3 regions of the Streptomyces avidinii genome follow, and region 1 is predicted to be linked to each of the others. Evidence: riboswitches for the same ligand, from Rfam matches in the RefSeq annotation. Region 1 holds a riboswitch; each other region holds the start of a gene.
What was found. A riboswitch is a leader RNA that binds a small molecule or an ion and turns the genes downstream of it on or off. The one in region 1 is predicted to bind thiamine pyrophosphate.
Positions count from the first base shown of each region.

Region 2: another riboswitch for thiamine pyrophosphate. It lies ahead of OG373_RS12355 (thiamine ABC transporter substrate binding subunit); the one in region 1 lies ahead of thiC (phosphomethylpyrimidine synthase ThiC).
Region 3: another riboswitch for thiamine pyrophosphate. It lies ahead of thiO (glycine oxidase ThiO); the one in region 1 lies ahead of thiC (phosphomethylpyrimidine synthase ThiC).

Region 1 is NZ_CP108863.1:4,615,115-4,618,379, reverse strand. It holds gene thiC (phosphomethylpyrimidine synthase ThiC) at 1-1,288, opposite strand, end outside; TPP riboswitch at 1,283-1,428, opposite strand; gene OG373_RS20615 (YibE/F family protein) at 1,501-2,982, shown strand; gene OG373_RS20610 (SsgA family sporulation/cell division regulator) at 2,987-3,265, opposite strand, start outside.
Region 2 is NZ_CP108863.1:2,884,743-2,888,007, forward strand. It holds gene OG373_RS12350 (ABC transporter permease) at 1-152, opposite strand, end outside; gene OG373_RS12355 (thiamine ABC transporter substrate binding subunit) at 248-1,345, opposite strand; TPP riboswitch at 1,431-1,540, opposite strand; gene rlmN (23S rRNA (adenine(2503)-C(2))-methyltransferase RlmN) at 1,599-2,711, opposite strand; gene OG373_RS12365 (phosphatidate cytidylyltransferase) at 2,805-3,265, opposite strand, start outside.
Region 3 is NZ_CP108863.1:6,225,862-6,229,126, forward strand. It holds gene thiO (glycine oxidase ThiO) at 1-1,167, opposite strand, end outside; TPP riboswitch at 1,165-1,276, opposite strand; gene OG373_RS28020 (NAD(P)/FAD-dependent oxidoreductase) at 1,358-2,578, shown strand; gene OG373_RS28025 (Rv2175c family DNA-binding protein) at 2,838-3,203, shown strand.

The DNA of each region.
Region 1 (3,265 bases):
CGTCCGTGGTCAGCGGGCCGAGCGTGTAGAACGGCGCCTCCTCGCAGATCTCCTGCTGGAGGTCGATGTTCTCCTTGATCTTGTGCATCGGGACGTGGCCCGGGCCCTCGATCATCGTCTGGACGTTGTGCCGCTTGGCGATCGTGTTCAGCTCGCCCAGCGTCTTCAGCTCGGCGAACTGGGCCGCGTCGTTGGCGTCCGCGATCGAACCGGGGCGCAGGCCGTCGCCCAGGGAGTACGTGACGTCGTACGTCGCGAGGATGTCGCAGAGCTCCTCGAAGTTCGTGTAGAGGAAGTTCTCCTTGTGGTGGGCCAGGCACCACGCGGCCATGATCGAGCCGCCGCGCGAGACGATGCCGGTCTTGCGGCGGGCGGTCAGCGGCACGTAGGGCAGCAGCACGCCGGCGTGGACCGTCATGTAGTCGACGCCCTGCTCGGCCTGCTCGATGACCGTGTCCTTGTAGATCTCCCAGGTCAGGTCCTCGGCGCGACCGTCGACCTTCTCCAGCGCCTGGTAGAGCGGCACGGTGCCGATCGGGACGGGGGAGTTGCGCAGCACCCACTCGCGGGTGGTGTGGATGTTGCGGCCGGTCGAGAGGTCCATGACCGTGTCGGCGCCCCACTTGGTCGCCCAGGTCATCTTGTCGACCTCCTCCTCGATGGAGGAGGTGACCGCGGAGTTCCCGATGTTGGCGTTGACCTTCACCAGGAAGCGCTTGCCGATGATCATCGGCTCGATCTCGGGGTGGTTCACGTTCGCCGGAAGCACCGCGCGACCTGCGGCGATTTCCTCCCGAACGACCTCGGGGGAGACGTTCTCGCGGATCGCGACGTACTCCATCTCCGGGGTGATCTCACCGCGGCGGGCGTACGCGAGCTGCGTGACGGCGGCGCCGCCCCGGCCGCGGCGGGGCTGCCGGGGGCGGCCAGGGAAGACGGCGTCGAGGTTCTTGAGGCCGCCGCGCGGCGAGGTGTGCTTGATGCCGTCGTCCTCGGGGCGCACGGGGCGACCCGCGTACTCCTCGGTGTCACCGCGGCTGATGATCCAGTTCTCGCGCAGCGGCGCGAGGCCGCGGCGGACGTCGGTCTCGATCTGCGGGTCGGTGTACGGGCCGGACGTGTCGTAGAGCGTCACGTCCTTGCCGTTGGTGAGGTGGACCTGGCGGACCGGCACCCGGAGGTCGGGCCGGGAGCCCGCCAGGTATCCCTTGTGCCAGCCGGGCTGGCGCTCGGTCCGGTCGTCGGCGTCCTGGCTGACGGCAGGCGTGCGTGCATCCTGAGTGGTCATGAGACCTGATCTCCCTACGCCGGCATTACCCGGTAACAGGTTCGGCGGTCGACGCAGCCTCTTCCCGTACGCATCCGTGATGCTCGTACGGTGATCAGCGTCCTCTCAGCCCGGTGCTCCGAGCTCCCGCGTTGTGCAAAGGTGACCCCACGCTAGCGTCATCCATGGCGTGCTGAACAGTGGGCCCCCTCATCTCTTGCGATGATCTGCTGGTGACGCCCTCGCTGCAGCCCCCCACCGAGCCCACAGAGACCCGTGGCCACAACGGCCACGACGGCCACGAGCACGACGGCCACGAGCACGGGAGCCCCGGGCAGTCCGCCGGGCACTCGCCGGGGCAGCCCGACGGGCACTCCGGCGGTCATTCCGGTGGGCACTCCGGTGGGCACTCCGCGGGAGGGCATGCCCACGGCCACAGCCACAGCCACGGGCCGGCCGCCCCCGTCTCGAAGCACCTGCGCAAGGTCATCGCGGCCGTACTGATCCCCTTCGCGGCCGCCGTCTTCGTCGGCATGGCGGTGCTCTGGCCGGGCGGTGCCCCCGACCACGAGCGCAGCGGCGTGGGCTTCGACCGGCAGACCCAGCAGGGCGTGGTCACCTCGCTCGAACAGGTCGACTGCAAGTCCGTGAACGCCGCCCAGGTACCGACGACCGCGGCTCCTTCCACCCCCTCGGGCCGCCAGGCCCAGGCCGAGCAGACCGGCGAGTGCAAGAAGGCCACCGTCGAGGTCACCAGCGGCCCGGACAAGGGCCGCACCTTCGTGGAGATCGTCCAGCCGGGTGCACCACGGCAGTTGGAGGACGGCCAGGAGGTGGTGGTGGCGTACGCGCCGGACGCCCCGCGCGACCTCCAGTACTCGGTGATCGACGTGAACCGCAAGCTCCCGATGGCACTGCTGGCCGGCATCTTCGCCGTCGCGGTCGTCGTGGTCGGACGGATGCGCGGGCTGTTCGCGCTGATCGCGCTCGCGGTCAGCTTCGGCGTTCTGACCCTCTTCATCCTCCCGGCCATCCTGCAGGGTTCGAACCCGCTGGTGGTCGCGGTGATCGGGGCGAGCGCGATCATGCTGATCGCGCTCTACATGTGCCACGGGCTGACCGCCCGGACCTCGGTGGCCGTTCTCGGCACGCTCGTCTCGCTGTTGCTGATCGGGCTGCTCGGCTCGGGGTTCATCGACTGGGCGTTCCTCAGCGGCAACACCGATGACAACACCGGGCTGATCCACGGGCTGTACCCGGACATCGACATGAGCGGTTTGCTGCTCGCAGGTGTGATCATCGGATCGCTCGGCGTGCTCGACGACGTGACGGTCACCCAGACCTCGGCAGTGTGGGAACTGCGCCAGGCGGACCCCTCGATGGGGCCACGAGCCCTTTACCGGGCGGCCATCAGGATCGGCCGCGACCACATCGCCTCGGTGGTCAACACCCTGGTGCTGGCCTACGCGGGTGCCGCGCTGCCCCTGCTTCTGCTGTTCTCGATCGCGAACAGCAGCATGGGTTCGGTGGCCAACAGCGAGCTGGTGGCGGAAGAGATCGTACGGACCCTCGTGGGCTCGATCGGGCTGGTGGCCTCGGTCCCCGTGACGACGGCGCTGGCCGCGCTGGTGGTTTCTGCCGACCGACCGGGATCCCCGGCCGGCGTCCCGGCCGCAGGGCCGGTCCGCGGCCGGGGCCGGCGGCGCAAGCGCTGAAGGGTCAGCCGGCGTTCTGCTCGTTCTGATGCGATTCGGCGAGGATCTTGACGAGGGCCTCGTCGAGGTTCTCCTCGAAGTCGCCCAGGTTGCGCTCCTGTCCGAGCGGAACGATCCGGTCGGTGCGGTCGAGGAACGCGACGAGCGGCGCCGCGCTGGCCCGGAACAGGGCCCGGTCGCCGCCGACCTGGAGCCGGATGTGGACGTCGGACAGATCTTCGGGGTGGGTGGGGGCGATGTGCACATCGCCGTCACCGCATGGCTTGTTGATGCCGTCGAGGAG
Region 2 (3,265 bases), 1.7 Mb from region 1:
GTGAACCACAGCACGTCGGCGATGTCGGGCCGGGTCAGCACCTCGGCGAACCGGCCGAACTGCCACCCCTCGTCGGTCTTGAGGCCGCGCCCCACGATCGCGGCGACGGGGTAGGCGAAGAACAGCCCGAAGAAGGCGAGGGGGAGGGCCATCAGGGCGAGCCGCACGGCGGTCGCCCGCGCCCCCTCGCGGGGGCCGGGGCCCGGCGCGGCGCCCCCCGACGCCGCGCCCGGCTCCTTGGAACCGCTTACTTCACGACGAGCGAGGTCCATGCCTTGACCCACTGCTCACGGTTCTTGGCGATGGTCTCCGGAGCCACGTTTTCCGGCTTCTCGACGACCACGCCGTGCTTGGTGAACAGCTCCGGCAGGACGGCGTCCTTCGTCACCGGGTTCACGAACATCTGGAGCGGCATGTCCTCCTGGAACTTCTTGCTGACCAGGAAGTCAACGAGGGCCTTGCCGCCCTCCTCGTTCTTGGCGCCCTTGAGCAGACCCGCGAACTCGATCTGGCGGAAGCAGGTGCCGGTGGAGACGCCCGTGGGGGCCTCGGCCGGCTGCGGCTCGCCGTACAGGACCTCGACCGGCGGGCTGGAGGCGTAGGAGACGACCAGCGGGCGGTCGCCCTTGGCCTTCTTGCCGCCCGCGGAGCCGGAGAAGCGCTCGTTGTAGGCCTGCTCCCAGCCGTCGACGACCTCGACGCCGTTGGCCTTCAGCTTGCTCCAGTAGTCCTTCCAGCCCTCGTCGCCGTACTTGCCGACGGACGCGAGGAGGAAGCCGAGGCCGGGCGAGGAGGTCGCGGCGTTCTCGGTGACCAGCAGGTTCTTGTACTCCGGCTTGATCAGGTCGTCCAACGTCTGCGGCGGGGCGAGCTTCTTCTCGGCGAAGTAGGCCTTGTCGTAGTTGACGCAGATGTCACCGGAGTCGATCGGGGTGACCCGGTGCTCCTTGTCGAGCACGTACTCGGGCTTCACCTCGCCGAGGCCCTTGGCCTCGTACGGGGTGAAGATGCCGTTGTCGAGGGCGCGCGAGAGGAGCGTGTTGTCCACGCCGAAGAAGACGTCGCCGCGGGGGGAGCCCTTGGTGAGGATCTCCTGGTTGAGCGCGGCGCCCGCGTCCCCGGACTTCAGCACCTTGACGGTGTAGCCGCTCTGCTGCTCGAACTCCTTGAGGACCGTGTCGGTCACGTTGAAGGAGTCGTGGGAGACGAGCGTGACGGTCTTGGACTTCGGGGCGTCGCTCGCGCCGGTCTTGTCCTGTGCGTCGCCGCCGCCACAGGCGCTGAGCGTGGTGACGCCGAGCGCGGCCGCGAGCGCGGCGCCCGCGATCTTCTTGGTGGTGCTCATTGGTGAATTCCTCCTGGGATGTCCAGGAGAAGACGCGGCCCTGCCCGGCGCTCTGCAGGAGCGGACGCCGGGCAGGGCGCAACAGCAAGAGTGGTGACCGAACTTCCTACCCCGAATGACCGGGGCGAGGTTCAGAGGGTCTGCGGATGACGGATACCGCACTCTCAGCGCTGTGGCGCTCCCCTGTCGGAATATGAAATTGGTTCGGCCACAGGGTACCCCGCGGCCGAATCACATCGAACGGAAGCGGAATCTAGCGTTCCGAGGCGGCCAGCTGGCCGCACGCGCCGTCGATCTCCTGACCCCTGGTGTCACGTACGGTCACGGGCACACCGTGGCGGGCGATCGCCTCCACGAAGGCCTTCTCGTCCTCGGGCCGCGAGGCGGTCCACTTGGAGCCCGGCGTCGGGTTCAGCGGGATCAGGTTGACGTGCACACGCTTGCCCTTGAGCAGCTTGCCCAGGAGGTCACCGCGCCAGGCCTGGTCGTTGATGTCGCGGATCAGGGCGTACTCGATCGAGATCCGGCGGCCGGACTTCTCGGCGTACTCCCAGGCCGCGCCGAGCACCTCGCGGACGTTCCAGCGGGTGTTGACCGGGACGAGGGTGTCACGCAGCTCGTCGTCGGGCGCGTGCAGCGAGACGGCCAGACGGCACTTGAAGCCCTCGTCGGCGAAGCGCAGCATGGCCGGAACCAGGCCGACGGTGGAGACGGTGATACCGCGCTGCGAAAGACCCAGGCCGTCGGGCTCCGGGTCGGTGAGCCGGCGGATGGCGCCGACCACGCGGTTGTAGTTGGCCAGCGGCTCGCCCATGCCCATGAAGACGATGTTCGACAGCCGCGCCGGGCCGCCGGGGACCTCGCCGTCGCGCAGCGCCCGCATGCCGTCGACGATCTGGTGCACGATCTCGGCGGTGGAGAGGTTGCGGTCGAGGCCCGCCTGGCCCGTGGCGCAGAACGGGCAGTTCATACCGCAGCCGGCCTGCGAGGAGATGCACATGGTGACCCGGTCGGGGTAGCGCATCAGCACGGACTCCACGAGCGTGCCGTCGTGCAGCTTCCACAGGGTCTTGCGGGTGGTGTCGTCGTCGCACGAGATGTGCCGGATGACGTTCATCAGGTCCGGCAGCAGCTCCTGCTGGAGCTTCTCGCGCGAGCCCGCCGGGATGTCGGTCCACTCGGCCGGGTCGTGCGCGTACCGCGCGAAGTAGTGCTGGGAGAGCTGCTTGGCCCGGAACGGCTTCTCGCCGATCGCGGCGACCGCCTCGCGGCGCTCGGCCGGGGTCATGTCGGCGAGGTGCCGGGGCGGCTTCTTGGCCCCACGAGGGGCGACGAAGGTGAGCTCTCCCGGAACGGGGCGGGCCATGGCAGGTACTCCTTGTAAGACGAAAGGCGCGCCGCAGAAGCAGCGCGCCTTCCAAGAGTAACCGCCCGGCGTCCTGCGACGCCTTTTCGCAGGTCAGCCGGTGCCCACGAAGGCTGCGAGCAGCAGCCACACCACCGGGGCCGTCGGAAGCAGGGAGTCCAGCCGGTCCATGATGCCGCCGTGTCCCGGCAGCAGCGTGCCCATGTCCTTGATGCCGAGGTCCCTCTTGATCATCGACTCGCCCAGGTCGCCCAGGGTGGCGCTGACCGCGACCGAAAGGCCGAGCAGCAGACCCTGCCACCAGGAGCCGCCGTCGATCAGGAACTCCATGCACAGCGCGCCGGCCGCCATCGCGAAGGCCACCGCGCCGAAGAGTCCCTCGCGGGTCTTGCCGGGGCTGATGCGCGGCGCGAGCTTGGTCTTGCCGAAGCGCCAGCCGACCGCGTACGCCCCCGTGTCGCTGACCACGGTCAGCAGCAGGAAGGTGATCACGCGCTGGGGGCCGTCGTCGGCGGTGAGCAGCATCGCGACGAACGTGGCCAGGAAGGGGACGT
Region 3 (3,265 bases), 1.6 Mb from region 1:
TGCGGCGGAGAACCGGCGGGGGGTGAAGGGACGCGCGATCTCCGGTAGTTCGCCGGTGGCCAGCAGCTCGGCGAGGACCTCGCCGGTGAGCGGGGTCAGCAGCACTCCGTTGCGGTAGTGGCCGGTGGCCAGGTGCAGGCCCGGCAGGTCGGTCGGGCCGAGCAGCGGGGCGTTGTCGGGGGAGCCGGGGCGCAGGCCCGCCCGGGTCTCGGTGAGGGGGAGTTCGGTGATGCCGGGGACCAGTTCGTGGGCGTCGCGCAGGAGTTCGTAGACCCCGCCCGCGGTGACGGTGGTGTCCCAGCCCAGTTCCTCGCTGGTGGCGCCGACGACGAGTTCGCCGTTCTCGCGCGGCACGAGGTAGACGTGGCTGCCGCGCACGACGGCGCGTACGGTCCGCGACAGGAACGGCGCGTACGCGGCCGGCACCGTGAGCCGCAGCACCTGGCCCTTGACGGGCCGTACGGGGGCCGCGACCTCCGGCGGTACGCCCGCCAGCCGGCCGGTGAGGGAGCCCGCGGCGAGGACCACCTGGTCGGCGAGCAGTTCCGTACCGTCGGCGAGGAGGGCGCCCGTCGCGCGGTCGGTGGTGGTGAGCAGTCGTTCCGCGCCCGACCGGTGGATGGTGACGCCGGCCCGTTCGCAGGCGGCCAGCAGGGCCGCCGCGAGCCGGCGGGGGTCGACCTGGTGGTCGCCGTCGACGCGCAGGCCGCCGCGTACGCCCGGGGCGAGCATGGGCTCCAGACGGCGGCACTCGCGGCCGGTGAGCCACTCGGACTCCAGGCCGCAGCGGCGCTGCAGGGCGTGCAGCTCGCGCAGGTGGAGGCGGTCGTCGGCGTCGAGGGCGACGGCGAGGGTGCCGCAGGCGCGGTAGCCGATGTCCAGGCCGCCGCTCGCTTCGGCGAGCTCGGCGGCGAACTGCGGATAGCGTGCGGCGGAGGCGAGGCCGAGGCCGAGCAGGGCTTCCTCGCCGTAGTGCAGCTCGGTGACGGGGGCGAGCATGCCGGCCGCGACCTGGGCGGCGCCGCCGCCGGGTGCGGGGTCGGCGAGTACGGTGCGCAGCCCGCGCGCGGCGGCCCGCCAGGCGGTGACCAGGCCGATGATTCCGCCCCCGATGACGAGGACGTCGGATCCCTTGCGGGATGTTCGGGATGTTCGGGATGAGTGCATGGGCGTCCAGCCCCTCCCTTCGCCGGCATGACCCGGATCAGGTTCGTACGGTCGGAGGCCGGCCAGCCTCCCTCTCAGCCCGGTGCGCCGGACTCCCGCGATAGGTACGGTGGCCAGACTAACCCGGCGGTGGACGGCCGGTAAGGCGGCACCTATTCCTGACGGAGCGTCAGATGATTAGGCTGGCCGCGTGAGCGAGCAGACGGAACAGAATCAGCGCGGCGTCGTGATCGTCGGCGCCGGAATGGCCGGGGTGCAGACCGCGGTCGCCCTGCGAGAACAGGGGTTCACCGGCCCCGTGACCCTGCTGGGAGCCGAACCCCACCAGCCCTACGACCGGCCCCCGCTGTCCAAGGCGGTCCTCCTCGGCAAGGCCGAGGACTCCGCCTTCGACGTGGACTTCGAAGGGCTCGACATCCGCCTGCGGCTCGGCACCGAGGTCACCGGACTGCGCGCCGCCGACCACGAGCTGGACACCGAGGCGGGACCCGTCCCCTACGGGATCCTCGTCCTGGCCACCGGCGCGCAGCCGCTGACCCTGCCCGGGACCGAGGGCGTCCCCGGCGTCCACCTGCTGCGCACCCTGGACGACGCGGCCCGGCTGCGCCCGGTGCTGGCCGCGTCGCCCCGGACCGTGGTCGTCGGGGCGGGCTGGATCGGCGCCGAGTTCGCCACCGCCGCCCGCGAGGCGGGCTGCGAGGTCACCGTGGTCGAGGCGGCGGACCGGGTGCTGGCGGGGGCGCTCCCCGCCGAGGCCACCGAGCCGATGGCGCGCTGGTACGAGGAGGCCGGCGCCGGGCTGATCACCGGGGCGAAGGTCGCCGGGATCGAGGACGGGCGGGTCCTGCTGGCCGACGGGCGCGTCCTGCCCGCCGGCGCGGTGGTGGTGGGCATCGGCGCGCGCCCCGCGACCGGATGGCTGGCCGGGACCGGCGTGGAGTGCGGCCCCGACGGCTCGGTCACCGCGGACGCGTACCTGCGGACCTCGCTGCCCGATGTGTACGCGGTCGGCGACTGCGCCTCCTTCCCGTCCGGGAGGTACGGGACGCGGCTGCTCGTGCACCACTGGGACAACGCGCTCCAGGGCCCGCGGACGGTCGCGGCGAACATCCTCGCCGGGGAGCCGGACCGGGTCTACGACCCGGTGCCGTACTTCTGGTCGGAGCAGTTCGGGCGCTTCGTGCAGTACGCCGGACACCACGGCGGGGCCGACACCCTGCTCCTGCGCGGGGACGCGGCCGGGCCCTCCTGGTCGGTGTGCTGGCTGAAGGCCGGCGCACTCGTCGCCGTCCTGGCCGTGGGCCGCCCGCGCGACCTGGCGCAGGGACGCCGCCTGATCGAGACGGGGGTTCCCGTGGATCCCGCCAAGGTCTCCGACCCCGGCACCCCGCTGAAATCAGCCACGGCCTGACGGCCCGGGCGGGGTGCGGGTGCGGGTGCCGCTGCGCCGAGCCTGTTCCGGCCCCGCCCTTTCTCCGTTTCCCGGGCTCCGCCCGGGCCCGGTGCTCAATCTCCCCCGGCTACCGCTGGGAGGTGCCCCCTGGACGGGCTGAAACACGGCCTCGCCTGCGTTCGAGGCGCGGGGTCCGGGGCGGAGCCCGGGTACGGCCGCGACCCGGACGGGGCTGCTCAGGTACCGGCGGCGTGGCCGAGATGGCAGGCTTGTCCCTGTGACCGAGATTGACGCAAAGATCGATGCCCTTGTCCCCTCGTGGCTGTACCTTCCCGACATCGCGGAGATGCTGAACATCGAGGTGACCCGGGTCCGCCAGATGGTCAAGGAAGGGCAGCTCATCGCCGTCCGCCGGGGCGAGAACCGCTCCCTGCAGGTTCCGGCTCCCTTCATCGACGGCGACAAGGTCGTCAAGGGCCTCGTCGGTCTGCTGACCGTGCTGCGCGACGACCGTTTCACCGAGGAGGAGATCCTGGAATGGCTCTTCACCGAGGATCCGACCCTGCCCGGCACCCCCGTGCAGGCGCTGAGCGAGAATCGCGGCACGGAGGTGAAGCGCCGCGCGCAGGCGCTCGCCCTCTGACCTGATCGCCTTCGCTCCACAGCGGTGTACGGACCGGGCCGCGGCCCGGCCCGTACGCCGCA